Regions from separate parts of the Lysinibacillus sp. UBA5994 genome, predicted to be linked through region 1. Evidence: riboswitches for the same ligand, from Rfam matches in the RefSeq annotation. Region 1 holds a riboswitch; the other holds the start of a gene.
The links. Region 1 has a riboswitch for cyclic di-AMP ahead of B3D98_RS10225 (APC family permease). Riboswitches for the same ligand answer to the same signal wherever they lie in the genome.
Positions count from the first base shown of each region.

Region 1 (9,125 bases):
GCAAGGCAGGGCATTATTACAGGCTATCAAGATGGCTCCTTCAAGCCAAATGCACCAATTCAGCGCCAGCATGTTGCCCTGATGTTAACCAGAGCATTAGAGCTAGAACCGAAAAAAGAGGCGTTTATATTTAAGGATATTCCTGAAAGTCATCTCTATTTTGAAGAAATTAAGCAAGTGCAACAAGCAGGACTGTTTGATGGCATAGATGGAAACTTCCAACCAAAATCTAATATGACACGTTCACAAATGGCCAAAGTATTGGTAGAGGCTTTAAACTTAACAGCCCATAAGAAAGAAACATTTAATGATGTATCTGCTACTCATTGGGCATACAATTATATTGCTATTCTTGCGTCAAACGGGATCACAATAGGTGATCAAGGTAATTTTAGACCTAATGATGCTGTTACACGGGCAGAATTCGCAATCTTTTTATATAGAGCCCTCACTCAATAAGAAAAAATCCCATCACTGGTGTGATAAGACTACCAATGATGGGATTTTTGTATTTACCTAAAAATAATTAACATTCCTCAATAGTGGGAGTAAATAATTACCTTTAAGATGAAGAAGAATTATTTCATTTTTAAAGAAAGGAGAGACTATATGAAAGCAAAAAGTGTTAGATATGGAATATGGTTTACACTATTTATCTTCATGATGTTAGTGAAAATCCCTTTTACTTTTGCTAATGAAGCTGATTATGATGTGGAAGATAGCCCTGATGGATCGATAACTATAAAGACATACACAGGTACTGGCGGAGACATGGTAATCCCTCACCAAATACAAGGGAAAATCGTAACAGGGATAGACGCTTGGGTGTTTACTAATAAAAATCTGACAAGCCTCACGATACCAGAAACAATAACAACAATTGGTGCTTATGCTTTTTATCAAAATCAGTTAACAAGTGTGACACTGCCAAGTAATCTAACGAACATTGGTGATGGTGTATTTTCCTTAAACCAACTAACAAATGTGATACTTCCAAATAATCTAAGTAGTATCGGGAATTATGCATTTTCTGGAAATTTGCTAGAAAGCGTAGATATACCTAAAAGTGTTATTAGTATAGGAGATCATGCATTTTCAACGAATGATATTGTCAATGCGAAAATTCCAGAAGGTGTAAAAATAATAGGGTCAAATGCATTTGCAAGGAATGATATTGAAAGTTTAGAGATACCAGAAAGTGTGAAAAGCATTGGAGATGAAGCCTTTTCAAATAATTACCTAAAGGAAATCATTATATATTCTAAAGATGTTGAAATAGGTGATGATGCTTTTATAGGGCATAGTCCTAACCTTGTTATTTATGCTCCAGAGAATTCTTCTGCAAAAGAGTATGCAAATAGGTTGAATATAAACTTTAAAGGTATAAATTCTCCAGATCCTGTCAATGAAGCGGATTATGAGTGGACAAAAAATAGGGATGGGTCAGTAACGATTAGAGATTACATAGGTACTGATATGGCAATAACCATTCCAAGTCAGCTAGATGGCAGGGTAGTAACAGCAATAGGTAGTGGAGCATTTGGTGAAAAAGGTCTTACGCAGGTAATTATACCAGACAGTGTAACAAGCATTGGAGATGTAGCATTTGCAGAAAATCAATTAACGTATGTGAAACTACCAAATAACCTTAAAAAGATAGGTGAAGGTGTATTCTTTACAAATAAACTTACTGCTATAGAAATACCAGATCAAGTTACTCAAATTGGCTCATATGCATTTTTAGATAATGCACTTGCTACAGTTAAGCTGCCAAATCAACTTAAGACAATTGGGGATTTCGCATTTATGGAGAACCAATTAACAAACATTGAGTTACCAGCAACTTTGGAGACTATAGGAGAATGGGCGTTTTCAGATAATCACATAACCTCTTTAGTAATACCTACTAGTGTCGTAAGTATAGGAGCGTATGCATTTGCTACCAATGAACTTTCAAATGTAACGATTCCCTCAAATATAACAAGTATAGCGGAAAGTGTATTTCTCGATAATCAGCTTACAAGTATAGAGATTCCTAGTAGTGTAACAAATATTGGTAGATGGGCCTTTGGGAAGAATAGACTTAGTAGCATTGAAATTCCTAAAAATGTAATGACTGTAGAGGATAATGCCTTTAATGACAATAATCTTAAACAAGTGAAAATATTATCGGATGCAACGATTCTTTTAGAAGATATTTTTAATGCAAATCCAAGTAATTTAATTATTTATGGTCATGATGCATCGACTGCTCAAGCCTATGCCAATCAAAATAATCACCAGTTCGAGTTACTTACTTATCAAATTATCTATCATGGAAATGGCTCTGAACAAGGAAATCCACCAGTAGATATGAATATGTATCCAAGAAATACTCCAGCAACGATCTTAGATAATATAGGATCTTTAGAAAAAACTGGCTATACATTTGATGGTTGGAACAGCACTAACGTGGGAGATGGTATAGATTATACAGTCAATAGCATTGTTGATATTGAAGAATCAGATCTTGCCTTGTATGCGAAATGGAAAGCAAATTCATATGTTGTCACATTTAATACAAATGGGGGGACAGCAATCAATCCTATTACAGTAATTTATGAGGCACTAGTAAGTAAACCAGTAATCCCTATAAAACCAGGGTATACATTTTTAGGCTGGTATAAGGATGCTCAATTCACCACACCATGGAATTTTACAACGGATATGATAACCCAAAATACAACCTTGTATGCAAAATGGGAAAACGTCGTCGCACAGTATACGGTGGATTTCGAAACAAATGGAGGAAGTGCAGTAGCATCACAGAAGGTAACTAAAGATACCTTAGCAACAAATCCAGTAAATCCAACAAAGGCAGGCTATACATTTACAGGCTGGTATAAGGATATTGAACTGACGATACCATGGAATTTTTCTAAAGATGTAGTGAAGTCCAATATCACCTTATATGCCCATTGGGTAACAGACGGTTCATCGGGTGGTGGAGGAAGTATATCTCCGAATCCATCCCCAATACCAGAGCCAACCATACCTGAAAAACAAGAACCTAAACCTGAAGAACAAAAACCTAAACCTGAAGAACCAATTGATCCACAACCAACAGAGCCAGATATCATCTTCTCAGATATTTCTCAAGGACATTGGGCCTGGGCGATGATTCAGGAGATGGCAAAGCAGGGCATTATTACAGGCTATCAAGATGGCACCTTCAAGCCAAATGCACCAATTCAGCGCCAGCATGCTGCCCTGATATTAACAAGAGCATTAGCGCTAGAACCGAAAAAAGATGCGCGAGAATTTAACGATATACCTAAAGGCCATCTCTATTTTGGGGTAATCGATCAGGTGCAACAAGCAGGTCTGTTTGAAGGCATAGATGGGAACTTCCAGCCAACTACGAATTTGACACGCGCTCAAATGGCAAAAGTATTAGTTCTTGCCTTTAATTTAACTTCATCGAATAAAGATACTTTCGAGGATGTGCCAAAAACACACTGGGCACATAACTTTATCGCTATACTTGCAGGAAATGGGATCACAATTGGAGATAATGGCAACTTTAGACCAAATGATCCTGTAACACGTGCGGAGTTTGTAACATTTTTGTATAGAGCTTTGCATCAATAATTAAAAACCTCACCAATGGCTATCCATAAAGCTTTTGGTGAGATTTTTTTGTTCAAATTATTAACATTACTCAATAGTGCGTAAGGATGTAAATTATTATGCTAATAGAAAAGGAAGTGTTTCTATTGAAAATCGTTCGTCTTGCCTTCTTCATATTATTCTTAAGTTTAGCTTTTGTATCGATTAAACTTTCAATTAAAACGGATGAAAGGAATTATGATTGGCGTAATAACTCTGATGGTACAGTGACAATTATTCATTATAATGGTCCACATATTGAGTTTCCCTTTCCAAGCCGTTTAAATGGCAAAAAAGTTGCTAAAGTAAGCTCAGGAATTTTTGAGAAAAGGGATATTTACAGCTTTTTACCGAAAGTTTATTAGTTAAAGACGTACCCTGTGTCAAAAAAAGAAATGTATTGTCTTTCTCATCATTTTCTAATTAGACTTTCACCACTTGTATCGTATACGATGAAAAGAAAAGGCGAAGGACGGATTCGACATGACACATCGAATTTTAATTATAGAAGATGAAGAGAATATTGCGAGAGTGCTACAACTGGAGCTTCAATTTGAAGGATATGAGGCAGCAATGGCACATACAGGAGCAGAAGGCTTACTACAATACCGTGAGCAGCAATGGGATTTAATTTTACTTGATATCATGCTACCTGAGATGAGCGGTATTGATGTGCTAAAGCGTATTCGTGCAACAGAATCCCAAACACCTGTTATCATGCTAACTGCTAAAAGTGAAGTAGAGGATAAGGTAAAGGGCTTGGATTTAGGAGCCAATGATTACGTGACAAAGCCTTTTGAAATTGAGGAGCTACTGGCACGAATTCGCAATGCATTACGGTTTTCGCAGAAGGTAAATCCAAAGCAAGTTGCACTTACATTTGGCCATTTATCGATAAACGAGCAAACAAGGGAAGTTGTGTATTTTGATAAGGAAATTCAGCTGACACCTCGTGAGTATGATTTGTTGTTCTATTTACTAAAGCATCCTAAACAAGTACTGACAAGGGAGCAAATATTAGAGGCTGTGTGGGGCTATGATTATTATGGGGATACAAATGTTGTGGATGTTTATATACGTTATGTACGGCAAAAGCTTGAGGCTGCTAATCCAGCACCTCTTATCCAAACAATTCGAGGTGTTGGATATGTGCTAAAGGAACATAGTTATGAGACTTAAAACAAAAATTCATCTACTAACAACATTGCTTATGCTAGTTATTATAGTGGCAACAAATAGTGGAATTTATTTGTTGTATGAGAAATTTGCCTATGATACGGAATATAATCAGCTCCAGTCACGGGCAAATGATTTAAGCTCTACACTGAGTCAGTTAAATGCACAAACCAACTTACAGCAAGTATTAAGAGCTTATATGCCAACAGATGGTGCTGTTTATATTTATGATGGTGAACGCTTGAAAACAAAGGTTCAAGCTACCCTTGAAATGCAAGAAGTCCCTGCCATTACCTACACTATGCCTGCTATTTGGATCGACGGAACGGTAGTGGACATAACATTACAGCAATCTATGGAAGAAGTAGAACGGACATTAGATTTGTTAAAGGTCATCTTAGTTGTTGTATCTGTCGTGGCAACGATTCCAATTTTCCTAGCGAGCTTGGTACTTGGGCGACTTATTTTATTACCGCTAGAACGTTTAAATGAGACCATGCGCAAAAGTGCATCTACTGGGAAATATGAAAAAATAGATACTACAGAAAAAGGTGGGGACGAGTTAATAAACATTAACCGCACTTTTAATATAATGATGGAGAAGCTTGAACAACATTATCAAAAGCAACAAGAATTTGTATCAAATGCCTCTCACGAGTTAAAAACTCCTATAACTGTCATTGAAAGTTATGCAAAACTACTCCTAAGAAGGGGTTTTGATAATCGTGAGGTTGCTCAGGAATCCTTACAGGCCATTGCCAATGAATCATCTCGTATGCATGAAATGGTGTTGCAATTGCTAGAGCTAGCTAAAAACAAAGAGCAATTGGACATTCATTTCGAACAACTAGAGCTTGCCCCTTTCTTAAATAAAGTAGCTTCACAAATGGAACAGGCTTATCATCGAACATTTAGAATTGATGCGCAGATACCAAAATTTATTAATAGTGATGAAAAAATATTGAAGCAACTACTTTTTATTTTGCTGGATAATGCTAGGAAATATAGTGAGGATGAAGTACGTATTCAAGCCACTGAAACAACCAACCATGTACGTATTACCATCCAAGATTTTGGTATTGGTATTCCAGTCGAGCATATTCCTCATTTGTTTGAGCGTTTCTATCGTGTAACAGAGGATCGTAATCGTAAAACAGGTGGTTCAGGGCTAGGGCTAGCAATTGCACATGAACTGGCACAACAATTAGGTATAACGATAGATGTGAAAAGTAAGCTAGGGGAAGGCTCAAGCTTTACTTTATGTATACCAAAGGAGGGACAGCAATGAAAAAGTGGATGTTAGTAATTGTTGTTATTATCCTTCTTTGTAGTGGAGTAATTTGGTTTGTTCAACATCGTTATTTTTACATTCAACCTCTTAGTGAAGCGCAGGCTATTCGGCATATTGAGACTATCTACAATGGTCATGTTACACAGGTTGAAAAACAAGGAAATACCTTTGAAATGCTTTTTACGCGTGACGATGTCAAGTATGGAGCTATACTCGATGTTACGACACAACAGGTGACTGATCTAATCCTGAAAGAAGGACATAGTAAATTACTATTAACAGAAAAGCAGATCAGACAAATGGTTAAAAAGGAATATGGAGATGTAGAAAGCGTTATGCTTACAGACTCCATTTACACAGTACGTGTTGAAAATGAGGAAATTCAAAAGAATTTAACGTTTGATGGTTATACTGGCGAACTACTGGCTGAGAAAAAGCTTGAGCCACAAGAACAACCTATCGAAGAGCCTATTATTACTGAGCAACAGGCCATTCAAATAGCTCTTAAGCAATTAAAGGGTGAAGTGGATTCAGTTGATTTTGAAGAAACCTCAGAGGGTGGTTATTATTTAGTTGAGATTGAAACGCAGGAGGACGAAGCTACATTTCAAATTCATGCTGTTTCAGGAAAAGTACTGTCTGTAACATGGGATGACGATCATTAAATCATTCTCATGAAATTCTAATGTTTCTCTTATAGTTCTATCATCTTCACTTGGTAAGCTAAGTTTAGATAAAACAAAGGAGAGATGAACATGAAAAAAATGATTATGATTCCAGCACTAGTAATTACACTGGGAGTGGGTGCAGCGATTGGCTCGACGACTTTATTATCAGGAAATGCCCAAGAAAAAAAGGTCTTATCCATGCAGGAAATTGAGAAGAAAGCTCTAGCGGTAGTGGATGGTACAGTTGCCAATATCGAATTTGACCAAAATCAGTTTAGCTCTATTTATGAAGTAGAGGTGTATACAGATACAGAAGAATATGATTTAAAATTTGATGCTTATAGTGGAAAATTGCTCAAGCAGAAAAAGGAACGTCTAGATGACGATGATTGGGATGATCATATTCCTGCTACGACTGCTACAACAAAAATAATTACAAAAGAGCAGGCTATCAAGACAGCCCAAACAAAAGCAAAGGGTAAAGTGACAAAAATTAAGCTTGATGATGGTGTATATGAAATTGAACTGAAAGACGGTCAATATGAATACGAAGTAGATGTGGATGCAGTCTCTGGGAACATTATCGACTTTGAACAAGGCTTTGATGACTAATATAATGAGCTGTCTTGAAGGTAGAATATACCTTTAAGGCAGTTTTTATTGTTTATATTGTGGGTATTGACTAGGTATTCAGGAAATTTTCTTTAAGAAGCGATTATTTATATGTTCAAAAAAAGCCTATGCTTTTACTCAAAAAAGAGAAAAATTTTCTTCTTTACTTTTTCAATTAGCAGGCGTAATATGACATCATTATAAAAGTTTCAAATTTCTAAATCGCTGAAGCAACTAAACGCGGGGGAACCAATTTTGATGGATGGCATAGCCATTCTTGGGGTGAATCTCTTCCTTATGGAGGAGTAGGGCTACTCAGGCCCGAATCCGACAGCTAACCTCGTAAGCGTTAAGAGCAGAAAAGTGGAGCTTGGCAGACGGATGAGCGTCTACAAGTCTTATTTAGTGATGACTTGTAGGCGTTTTTTGATGTAATTTAGAAAGGCGAAACACATTCTATGAAACTAGAAGGTGTTTATCAATGAAATCCTCATTCAAACGTTATGTAATCGGCAAACCATTAAGATCCGATGCGTTAGGGGAACAAAAGCTCAGTAAAACAAAGGCACTGGCCATATTATCGTCAGATGCATTGTCATCAGTAGCCTATGGACCAGAACAAATTTTAATTGTCCTAATGACTGTAGGTACAATGGCGTTTTGGTATTCTTTACCTATTGCCGCTGGAGTGGTTATTCTACTCGTGGCACTGATTTTATCCTATCGTCAAGTTATCTTCGCCTATCCACATGGGGGAGGCGCCTATGTCGTATCACGAGAAAATTTAGGCGTGAATGCAGGTCTTGTTGCAGGGGGTTCTTTGCTTGTTGATTATATTTTAACGGTAGCAGTAAGTGTGTCGGCCGGGACAGATGCCATTACATCTGCATTTCCAAGTCTTCATGCTTATAATGTACCCATTGCTATTATATTTGTGATTTTCTTAACGATTTTAAACTTGCGAGGTGTAACAGAGTCAGCCTCTATCTTGGCGTACCCAGTTTATCTATTTGTAGGCGTTATGCTGTTGCTAATCGGGATTGGGCTCTATAATGTGGCAACTGGACAGGTGCCTGCAGAGCTACATCCAAAGATTGGCACACCAGTGGCAGGGATTAGCCTATTTATTTTATTAAAGGCATTTGCTTCAGGAAGCTCAGCGTTAACAGGAGTAGAGGCTATTTCTAACGCTATACCTAATTTTAGAAATCCTGCTCCGAATAATGCTGCTAAAACGCTTTTAGCAATGGGCGCCATTTTAGCCGTTTTATTCATCGGGATTGTTAGTCTAGCTTATTTTTATGGCGTTGCACCAACAGCAGAAGCAACAGTCGTTTCCCAACTAGCAGAAGCTAGTGTTGGTCGGAATTTTCTTTATTATATTGTCCAGGGGACAACGGCAATGATTTTAGTACTTGCCGCAAATACAGGATATTCAGCTTTTCCCTTGCTTGCTGTGAATTTATCGAAGGATGGTTTTATCCCACGAATCTTCCAAATTCGAGGGGATCGTCTTGGCTATTCAAATGGTATTTTAATGCTAGGTATTGCAGCCATTTTTTTAATTATACTTTTTGACGGGGCCACAGAGCATTTAATTCCGCTCTATGCAGTAGGCGTATTTATTCCCTTTACATTAGCGCAAACGGGAATGATGAGAAAATGGTGGCGCGAAAAACCTAAAGGCTGGGTAGCAAAATTTACGATCAATACAATTGGGGCTGCTATCT
Region 1 covers NZ_DJAU01000029.1:18,977-28,101, forward strand. The annotation lists gene B3D98_RS10190 (InlB B-repeat-containing protein) at 1-459, shown strand, start outside; gene B3D98_RS10195 (leucine-rich repeat protein) at 610-3,630, shown strand; gene B3D98_RS10200 (hypothetical protein) at 3,729-4,013, shown strand; gene B3D98_RS10205 (response regulator transcription factor) at 4,132-4,827, shown strand; gene B3D98_RS10210 (HAMP domain-containing sensor histidine kinase) at 4,817-6,112, shown strand; gene B3D98_RS10215 (PepSY domain-containing protein) at 6,109-6,780, shown strand; gene B3D98_RS10220 (PepSY domain-containing protein) at 6,871-7,395, shown strand; cyclic di-AMP (ydaO/yuaA leader) riboswitch at 7,609-7,758, shown strand; gene B3D98_RS10225 (APC family permease) at 7,877-9,125, shown strand, end outside.

Region 2 (9,125 bases), on a different contig from region 1:
AGAACAGACTTTTAATGGAAATAATAATCTGCTTGATGAAAAAGAATATAAACCAATTACAGAGGAATCAACTTTAACAGACCATATAATCTCTAATGAAGAGCTCTCCGAACTTATGGAGCCGACTATTGAGGAAGAAAACGAACATCACCCAAATTTTGAGAACTTCAGGGAGGATGCTAGCTTAGCAGAGCTATTAGCATCTAATGAAGATCTACCTATATCTAAAGAAACAAATGTTGAGCAAGAAAACGAACATCCTCTAGATATCGATGAGAGTCACACAAAAGTGACCTTAATAGAGCAATTAGCGTCCATAACCATACCTATAGAAGCGAATGTTAAGGAGAACGAAGAAAATTTCCGACATATGGATGAGAACCATGTAGAGGAATTCACTTTAGACCAGATAGCATGCAATCAAATCGTACCCAGTCCAACAAAGGTAGAAATTGACCATCTACTAGATAGTGATGAGAACTCCCTTGAAGAACAAAATTCAACAGCCCAATCAGACAATAATCCAAAATCTTTCAATAGAGCGCTGTCAGAGGCTGAAAATAATATGCATTTGGATGATATAGCAGAAAAGGAGAAAAACAATCCTCCAAATCGTAATAAAGAGATTGCAAAGTCTTTACAAGGAGAAGTATGCACCATTATCCAAAAAAGTCCCTTTTCTACTTATGTAGAAATTAACGATTTTCTTCATGCTCCTATTTATGGTGAAAATGTTCAAAATACAATATTTGATTTTCTTGATTTAAATGATAACCTATCTCCCCAACTTCAGACGAAGCTACTCCAAACGATTTCGATTTACCCTGAACAACCAGATTGTCGTTTGGTTAGCTCCAACATTAATCAAATGATTTCTTTAATGAGAACGGATACTAATAAAAAAAATGGTAGTGAGCAGCATCCGTTTAAATCAGTAGTAGTTCCCTTACATAACTCACAAGCAATTAAAAAAGGAGAAATTAATTCCTCTGAGCCTTTTATACATATACGAGTTCCTGTTGTGCTAGGGGAATACAAAATAGAAATATGTATGGAGGAAAAAATTGCTTTTGATAAAGGAATTGAAGAGGTTAAAGAGATCACAAATGAGGTAGTACTATCCGATTGTAGATTTGTACCTATTCATAGATCCCAGTCATTGGGAAATGGAACAAGAACTGTATTAAAGGGGAATTTATTTATAGAAGGCTACATACAGCATAATATTGAGTATAGGGTATCTAATACGCAAAATAAGTCAGCCATTCATCCCAATCGATTGTGTCAAAATATAGTATTAGAATTAATTATCCAAATGTTACAAGTACAAAAAATTAAAGTACTGTTTGACTGGCAAGGTAATGGAGGGTTATAGAAATTTATCCCTTAATTCAAATAAAATGAATATAAAACTAATATATACGTCCATGTATAGATTTAAATGCTACATATTCTAGCGATAGGAGAGCTCTCTAATACTAAAAAAATGAAATGAGGGAATTTTTTGAGCGATCAATTAGAAAGCCAATTTCAACCTTGTCCTGTAACATCAACTGAACAAATTCCATTAACGAATGAGATTACACCAGTAGTCACTACTCCAGTTACAACGCCAACTATCAAAGTTCCAGTTGTATTGGCAGAACCAACACTGCAAATCGTTGTTGAGTCGGATATTACACTTAGCCCTGCTGCTACAGAAATCAAACGAGTGAAAAAGAATGTCTTCCTAAATCAAGTGAAACTTGTACCAGTTAGCTTTGCACGTATTGGTGGCACTGATTTCTTTAGAGTAACAAGAGCTAAATTATTTGTAGCAGGACATATTCGGAAAAATATTGAATATGCTTCATCAGCATGTAATGGGGCACTTCGAGATAGAATTGCTGACGTTCCGTTTTCTGGTTTTACAGATCTTATTTTCCCACAAACACCTGGAGGCGCAACACCAATCTTAGGCATTTCCGAGTTTGCTGAAGCGAACTTCCTTAACGAAAGAACACAAATGGATGCTCGATTAGATAAGGCTTTCTTCCAAAATCTTGTTAAATACAATGAACAACCATTTGGTGAATTAGTAGCTGCCAACTTCTTTGAACTTGATTTTTCACCGATTATGGCGGCTCCTGAAGGGACATTCAGCACATTACGTGAAAAAATTGTCTTAGAACTTACTGTAAAAGTATTGCAAGTGCAACAAATCCGCCTTGGTGCTGGCAGTAGCGTAATAACGCCTGTTCTTTTAGGACTTACACCTCCTCCTAGTCCTTGATAAATGCTAGTTTAGAGGACAGTAGAATATTATAATATATTAAGAAAGCTGGTAGTACAGATGGATATTTTGTTTGTACTACTAATTTTCTTATAGGAGCTGTCAATCTTTAAAAGCATTTATCAATATTATGAAAAATCAAATACAAGTGAATGATTAGCTTCATTAAAAGGAAAAAGGGTTGCCATATAAAATTGGCAACCCTTTTTTCACTATTTATTTCACTGTTTCTAAAACGCGTACAAATTGTCCTTTTGAGTGAGGGTAGCCTGCTTGTGTAATTTTTACTTTTACAAGTTGTCCGATTAGACTTTCTGGACCCTCAAAAACTACTTTTAAGTAATTGTCTGTATAGCCTGTTAGAAGGCCTTCTTCTTCACTGTCATCATGCACAAATTCTTCAGGGATAACTTCTAGCACTTGATCTTCAAAACGAGAAGCATACTCTTTTGCTAGCTGATCGTTTAAAGAGATGAGTCGATGCACACGCTCATTTTTAATGTCTTCATCAATTTGATCTTCCATACGTGCAGCAGGGGTTCCTGTACGAGGAGAGAATGGGAAAACGTGTAGCTCAGAAAATTTATGATCGCGAATAAAGTTATATGTGTCCATAAACTCTTCCTCTGTCTCACCTGGAAAACCAACGATTACATCAGAAGTAACAGCTAAATCAGGTAAAGCCTCATGTAATTTTGTTAAACGTTCACCGAAGAACTCCATTGTATATTTACGACGCATACGTTTTAATACCGTATCAGAACCAGATTGAATAGGGATGTGTAAATGATTCACGACAATCTTTGATTCACGTAGTACTTCAATTACTTCATCTGTTAATTGACTAGCCTCAATAGATGAAATACGAAGACGCTTTAAGCCTGTTACATTGGCCTCTAAATCACGTAGTAATTGAGCAAGATTATAATCTTTTAAATCCTGACCATAGCCACCTGTATGAATACCAGTTAAGACAATTTCAAGATAACCAGCATCTACTAATTGCTGTGCTTGATGTAATACCTCTTGTGGGTCACGAGAACGCATTAAACCACGTGCCCATGGAATAATACAAAATGTACAGAAATTGTTACAGCCTTCTTGGATTTTTAACGAAGCACGTGTACGGTCTGTAAATGCTGGTACATCTAATTCTTCGTATACTCGGTTTTTCATAATATTACGTACAGCATTAATCGGTTGTCGTTCCGCACGATATTGTTCAATATAACCAAGTAATTTCGTACGATCTTGTGTTCCAACAACAATATCAACACCAGGGATTGCCATAATTTCTGCAGGGGATGTTTGTGCATAGCATCCTGTTACACAAATAACTGCATCCGGATTTTGGCGAATTGCTCGACGAATAACCTGACGTGATTTTTTATCTCCAGTATTCGTAACTGTGCATGTATTAATGACGTAAACGTCTGCTTGTTGATCAAATTCTGTTCGATCATAGCCTTCTTCTTTAAACAGCTGCCAAATTGCTTCTGTTTCGTAATGATTTACTTTACAACCTAGAGTATGAAAACTCACGATTTTTGATCGCTCGTTACTCATGATATATATCATCCTTTCAATTCACATTACCTTGTGTTTCCAAACATTTAATAAGTTTTTCGTTGTACATATTTTAGATACGTGATTTATGATAACATAATCCTTATAAAATCAGTACATATAAGATTTTTTTGTGAAATAATTAAGTTATCACTTTCTATATAATCTTTTGAGGACTTCAGATAAACATGACTCGTTCTGGAATGTTTATATTTGGGTGTTCATTATATAGAAAGAAATTAGACGCCATCGCGAAAAAATGATATGATTCGAAGAGGTACGTACATCTTGTTTAATGAAGGAGCGTTCAACAATGGAAAAAAATTTTGCACGTATGATTGATCATACATTATTAAAGGCTGAGGCAACAAAAGAACAAATTGAAAAATTATGTGCTGAAGCTAAACAATTTAACTTTGCTTCTGTTTGTGTAAATCCAACTTGGGTAAAGCGAAGCAGTGAATTATTACAGGGTACAGACGTGTTAGTTTGTACGGTTATCGGCTTCCCACTTGGTGCCAATACACCAGCAGTCAAAGCATTTGAAGCAAAAGACGCCATTGCTAACGGTGCAAAAGAAGTAGATATGGTTATTAATATCGGTGCGTTAAAAGATAAAAACTATGACCTTGTACAAGCAGATATCGCAGCAGTGGTAGAAGCAGCTAAAGATAGCGCACTTGTAAAAGTCATTATTGAATCATGCTTACTAACAGACGAAGAAAAAGTGAAGGCATGTGAGTTAGCTGTAGCAGCGGGTGCTGACTATGTGAAAACATCTACAGGTTTTTCTACTGGTGGAGCAACAGCAGAGGATATCGCGCTTATGCGTAAAACTGTAGGTCCAGAACTTGGTGTAAAAGCATCAGGTGGTGTTCGTAGCTTAGAGGACATGAAAAAAATGGTAGAAGCAGGTGCGACTCGTATTGGGGCTAGCTCTGGTGTAGCTATTATGAATGGTTTAATTGCAGACTCCAACTATTAATATTATCTTTTTATAGAGCCATAAGCTCATGTGTACATTGACATGAGCTTATGGCTTCTTTGTGTTTAATCAGCATAATAATTTTCTATACACATATACTCCACTGATGAATGTAAATACAGAAAGGAGGATGTCATGTTTACACAGTATAAGTCTTGGAGGCCCTATATTAGCCCCTTTGATCCTTGTAAGCCTATAGAAGTTAAGTATTATGCAACACCCCCACAACTATATATGGGTTTTCAACCACCTGGACTTCCACAATTTCCAACCGCCAGAGAAGCGCTAATGGCAGGAACACTATGGCCACAGTTGTTTAGCCCATACCCATTTCCCCTAAAAGGAGGGAGGAAGCATGACTAAAAAGATGCCGCCCGAATTTTATAAGCAATTAGAAGAAATACAAGCAATTGATTTCGTCATTGTTGAATTAAACCTCTATTTAGACACTCATCCACACGATTATGACGCCATTCAGCAATTTAATGAAAATACAGAGAAAAGTATGAAACTTAAAATTGATTTTGAGCAAAAATATGGACCACTCATGAATTTTGGGAGAAGCTATTCGAATTATCCTTTTAACTGGATTGATACACCATGGCCATGGCAAGTCTAAACAAAAGACTAGGAGGAAAAATCTTTGTGGTATTATGAAAAGAAACTCCAGTATCCGGTAAAAGTTAGTACATGTAACCCAATGCTTGCAAAGTTTTTAATTGAACAATATGGAGGAGCGGATGGGGAACTGGCAGCAGCTCTACGCTATATGAATCAGCGCTATACGATTCCTGACAAAGTAGTAGGGTTATTGACCGATATAGCAACAGAGGAATTTTCACATTTAGAAATGATTGCCACGATGATTTATAAGCTAACAAAAGATGCAACACCAGAAATGCTGAAAGAAGCTGGATTGGGTGATCATTATGTAAATCACGATCGGGCTCTATTTTATCAAAACGCCTCGGGGGTACCATTCACAGCAACCTATATTCAAGCAAAGGGTGACCCTATCGCGGATTTGTATGAGGATATAGCAGCCGAAGAAAAGGCACGTGCCACATATCAATGGATTATTGACTTATCAGATGACACGGATTTAAATGATAGCTTGAAGTTTTTACGTGAACGGGAAATTGTTCATTCCCAGCGCTTTAGAGAGGCTGTTGAAATTTTAAAAGATGATAGAGATCAAAAGAAAGTTTTCTAAGACAAAAATGGCAGGCTGTATCAAGGTGAACTTGACACAGCCTTTTTGCGGTTACTGAATATTTGAGAATAAGCTAAGATCTTTTCGATGACCAATCATTACTAATAAATCTTCCTTTTCAATAATTTGCTCAGGAGAAGGGGAGATAATAATTTCACCTTCGCGCACAATCGCAATTACACTGACGTTATATTTTGCGCGCAAGTCTAAATCCCGAAGGTTTTGTCCAGCCATTTTGGAAGGAATCATAATTTCTTCAATGCTGTATTCCTTTGATAATTCGATATAATTCAACATATTTGGGGATAGGAGTTGATTAGCTACACGTTCACCCATATCTCTTTCTGGGTAAATAATCCAATCAGCTCCTACTTTATCTAACACTTGTCCATGTCTTTTACCAAGTGCCTTTGCGATCACTTTTTTGATCCCTAGCTCTTTTAATAAAGAGACGGTTAAAATACTAGATTGCATATCATTACCGATCGCTACGATAACACAATCGAAGTTACCAATACCAATCGATTTTAAGGCTTTTTCTTCTGTTGTATCTGCAACCACAGCGTGAGTCACATAGGGTTCGGCATCCTCTACTCTTTCTTCATTTATATCAATTCCTAATATTTCCTGTCCAGCTTCATGCAATCTGCGAGCGACGCTTGTTCCGAATCTACCTAAGCCAATCACAGCGTATTGTTTAATGGTCATAGCGTTCTGTCTTCCTCTCATTTGGTTATCCAATCATAATATTTCCTTTTGGGTGGCGGAAACTCTCTTTTTTTCTTCGTTTTGCAATGGCAAAAGCAATGGTTAATGGTCCTACTCTTCCTGCGAACATTGTAATAATCAGAAGAAGACGACCAGCAGGTGTTAGCTCTGGAGTTAGGCCCATCGAAAGACCAACAGTACCAAACGCAGAGGTAGCCTCAAATAAGTACATCATAAAGCTATGATGCTGTTCCGTGATACTGAGAATAATCGTCACGACTACAACAATTAATCCTCCACACATTGTAACCGTCAAAGCCTTTAAGATAGTTTCAGTAACAATTCTACGTTTAAAGAGAACGACATCTTCTTTTCCTCGAATTTGTGACCACATAGTAGCTACTAAAACAGCAAAGGTTGTGATTTTAATACCTCCAGCAGTCGACCCAGAGCCTGCCCCAATAAACATGAAAAGAATCATTAAAAATAATGTAGAATGCGTTAAGTCCCCAATAGCCAGTGTATTGGAGCCAGCAGTTCGTGGTGTAACCGCTTGGTAAAGGGAACCTAATACTTTACCCCATTCGGATAATGGTCCAAGAGTTTTTTGGTTGCCATACTCAAACAAAAATATCAAAATGGTTCCGCTAACAGTGAGCAAAAGTGTCGTTACTAAGACTATTTTTGAATGGACAGAAAGCCTTTTAGTTACACGATATTCATACAATTCATTCATCACAATAAAGCCTAATCCACCGATTGTAATAAGAGCACAGATGGTGAAAACAACAAAGGGGTCATCAACATAGGCAGTCATTCCGTTAAAGCCACCCATTAAATCGAAGCCCGCGTTGTTGAAGTTGGATATGGCATGAAAAAATCCAAAATAAAGGGCCTTTCCAATAGGCATATCAAAAGAAAAACGAATCGATAGAATTAGACCACCGATTATTTCAATACATGCTGTAAAGAGCAATATTCTTTTCACTAATCGAACAAGACCAGCAATGGAGATATTATTAAATGCTTCTTTAAGCAGCAGTCTTTCTTTTAATGAAATTTTCTTTCCAAGCAGTAAAAATAATAATGTGGCAAATGTCATAAATCCTAAACCGCCAATTTGGATTAAGAATAAAAGGACCACTTCGCCAAAAATAGAGAAGGTATCACCTGTATCAACTACAATTAAACCTGTGACACAAGTAGCTGATGTAGCAGTGAATAAAGCATCTAAAAAGGGCAAACCCTTCCCATCCTCAGTAGAAAATGGCATTGTTAAAAGAAACGTACCTATGGCAATGATAAGGGCAAAGCCCAATACAAGAACTTTGGGAGGATTTAATGCTCTTTTAAAATTGTTCATTTAATTTTCCCTCAATTCTGAATAGTAAACAACTGTTTGTTAGATGGCATAATAAAAAGACCTACGATTAGAGCATGAAAAGGGTAGAAAGCATGCTAATAATGGTGGTCAATAACGACCTCCTTCGCTTTAGCCGACGAAGTTAGCTGACGGGTAGGATGGCGAAAGAGCTTTCTCATCCCTTCTGCTAAAGCAGAATTAACCCCAAAAGATTGGTTCCTCCGTTCTCAAATAGTTGAGATTTGGCCGATATGAAATTGAATGTGATTATTCTACGCCCTTATTCTATTTTTTGTAAACCCCTTAATTGTTAGGAAAATGTAATTATTTTTATTGTGGGCGAATTGTGTATGAATAATTCGAGCAAAAATAAAACCAAAAATTCACTTGATAATTTCGCATACTTTCTATTGACCATTATTAGACAATACGATATAATTTTTTAGTACACAACAGAAGGTGATTTGCCTAATTGTGTATTGACGTGTGTTCGGAGGGAGGGAAAGAGAGATGTCAAAAACTGTCGTTCGCAAAAACGAATCGCTTGAAGATGCTCTTCGCCGCTTCAAACGTACTGTATCAAAAAGTGGTACAATTCAAGAAGTTAGAAAGCGCGAGTTCTACGAAAAACCTAGCGTAAAACGTAAAAAGAAATCAGAAGCTGCACGTAAACGTAAGTGGTAATTTAATTTCCCATTAAAAATCCCTACGTTCATAACACGCAATTGTATGATTCACTGAGCAGACAAAGTTATACCTGAAATTAATCACATTTTTGATTAATTTCAGGTATTTTACATTGCTCAACTTTACGTACATATGAAAAAGCCGAATGAAATCACTTTGATTCATTCGGCTTTTTTGCACATACTAAGTGTTAGTAATTGGCATTAGATCGAATGATAAATAATTAATAAATTTTTTAAGATTTGTGAAACTTTTCGCATGATTGACCGTATATACAGAGGAGAGGCATGTTAGAAGGGAGGGAAAAAGATGCGAAAACGGAGAATCCTCA
Region 2 covers NZ_DJAU01000041.1:34,886-44,010, reverse strand. The annotation lists gene B3D98_RS13630 (BC_2427 family protein) at 1-1,375, shown strand, start outside; gene B3D98_RS13625 (CsxC family protein) at 1,505-2,272, shown strand; gene mtaB (tRNA (N(6)-L-threonylcarbamoyladenosine(37)-C(2))-methylthiotransferase MtaB) at 2,489-3,838, opposite strand; gene deoC (deoxyribose-phosphate aldolase) at 4,152-4,823, shown strand; gene B3D98_RS13610 (spore coat associated protein CotJA) at 4,959-5,186, shown strand; gene B3D98_RS13605 (spore coat protein CotJB) at 5,179-5,442, shown strand; gene B3D98_RS13600 (manganese catalase family protein) at 5,467-6,036, shown strand; gene B3D98_RS13595 (potassium channel family protein) at 6,088-6,744, opposite strand; gene B3D98_RS13590 (TrkH family potassium uptake protein) at 6,770-8,107, opposite strand; cyclic di-AMP (ydaO/yuaA leader) riboswitch at 8,224-8,365, opposite strand; gene rpsU (30S ribosomal protein S21) at 8,618-8,791, shown strand; gene B3D98_RS13580 (NfeD family protein) at 9,104-9,125, shown strand, end outside.
Region 2: linked by a shared signal. The riboswitch ahead of B3D98_RS13590 (TrkH family potassium uptake protein) and the one ahead of B3D98_RS10225 (APC family permease) in region 1 are both predicted to bind cyclic di-AMP.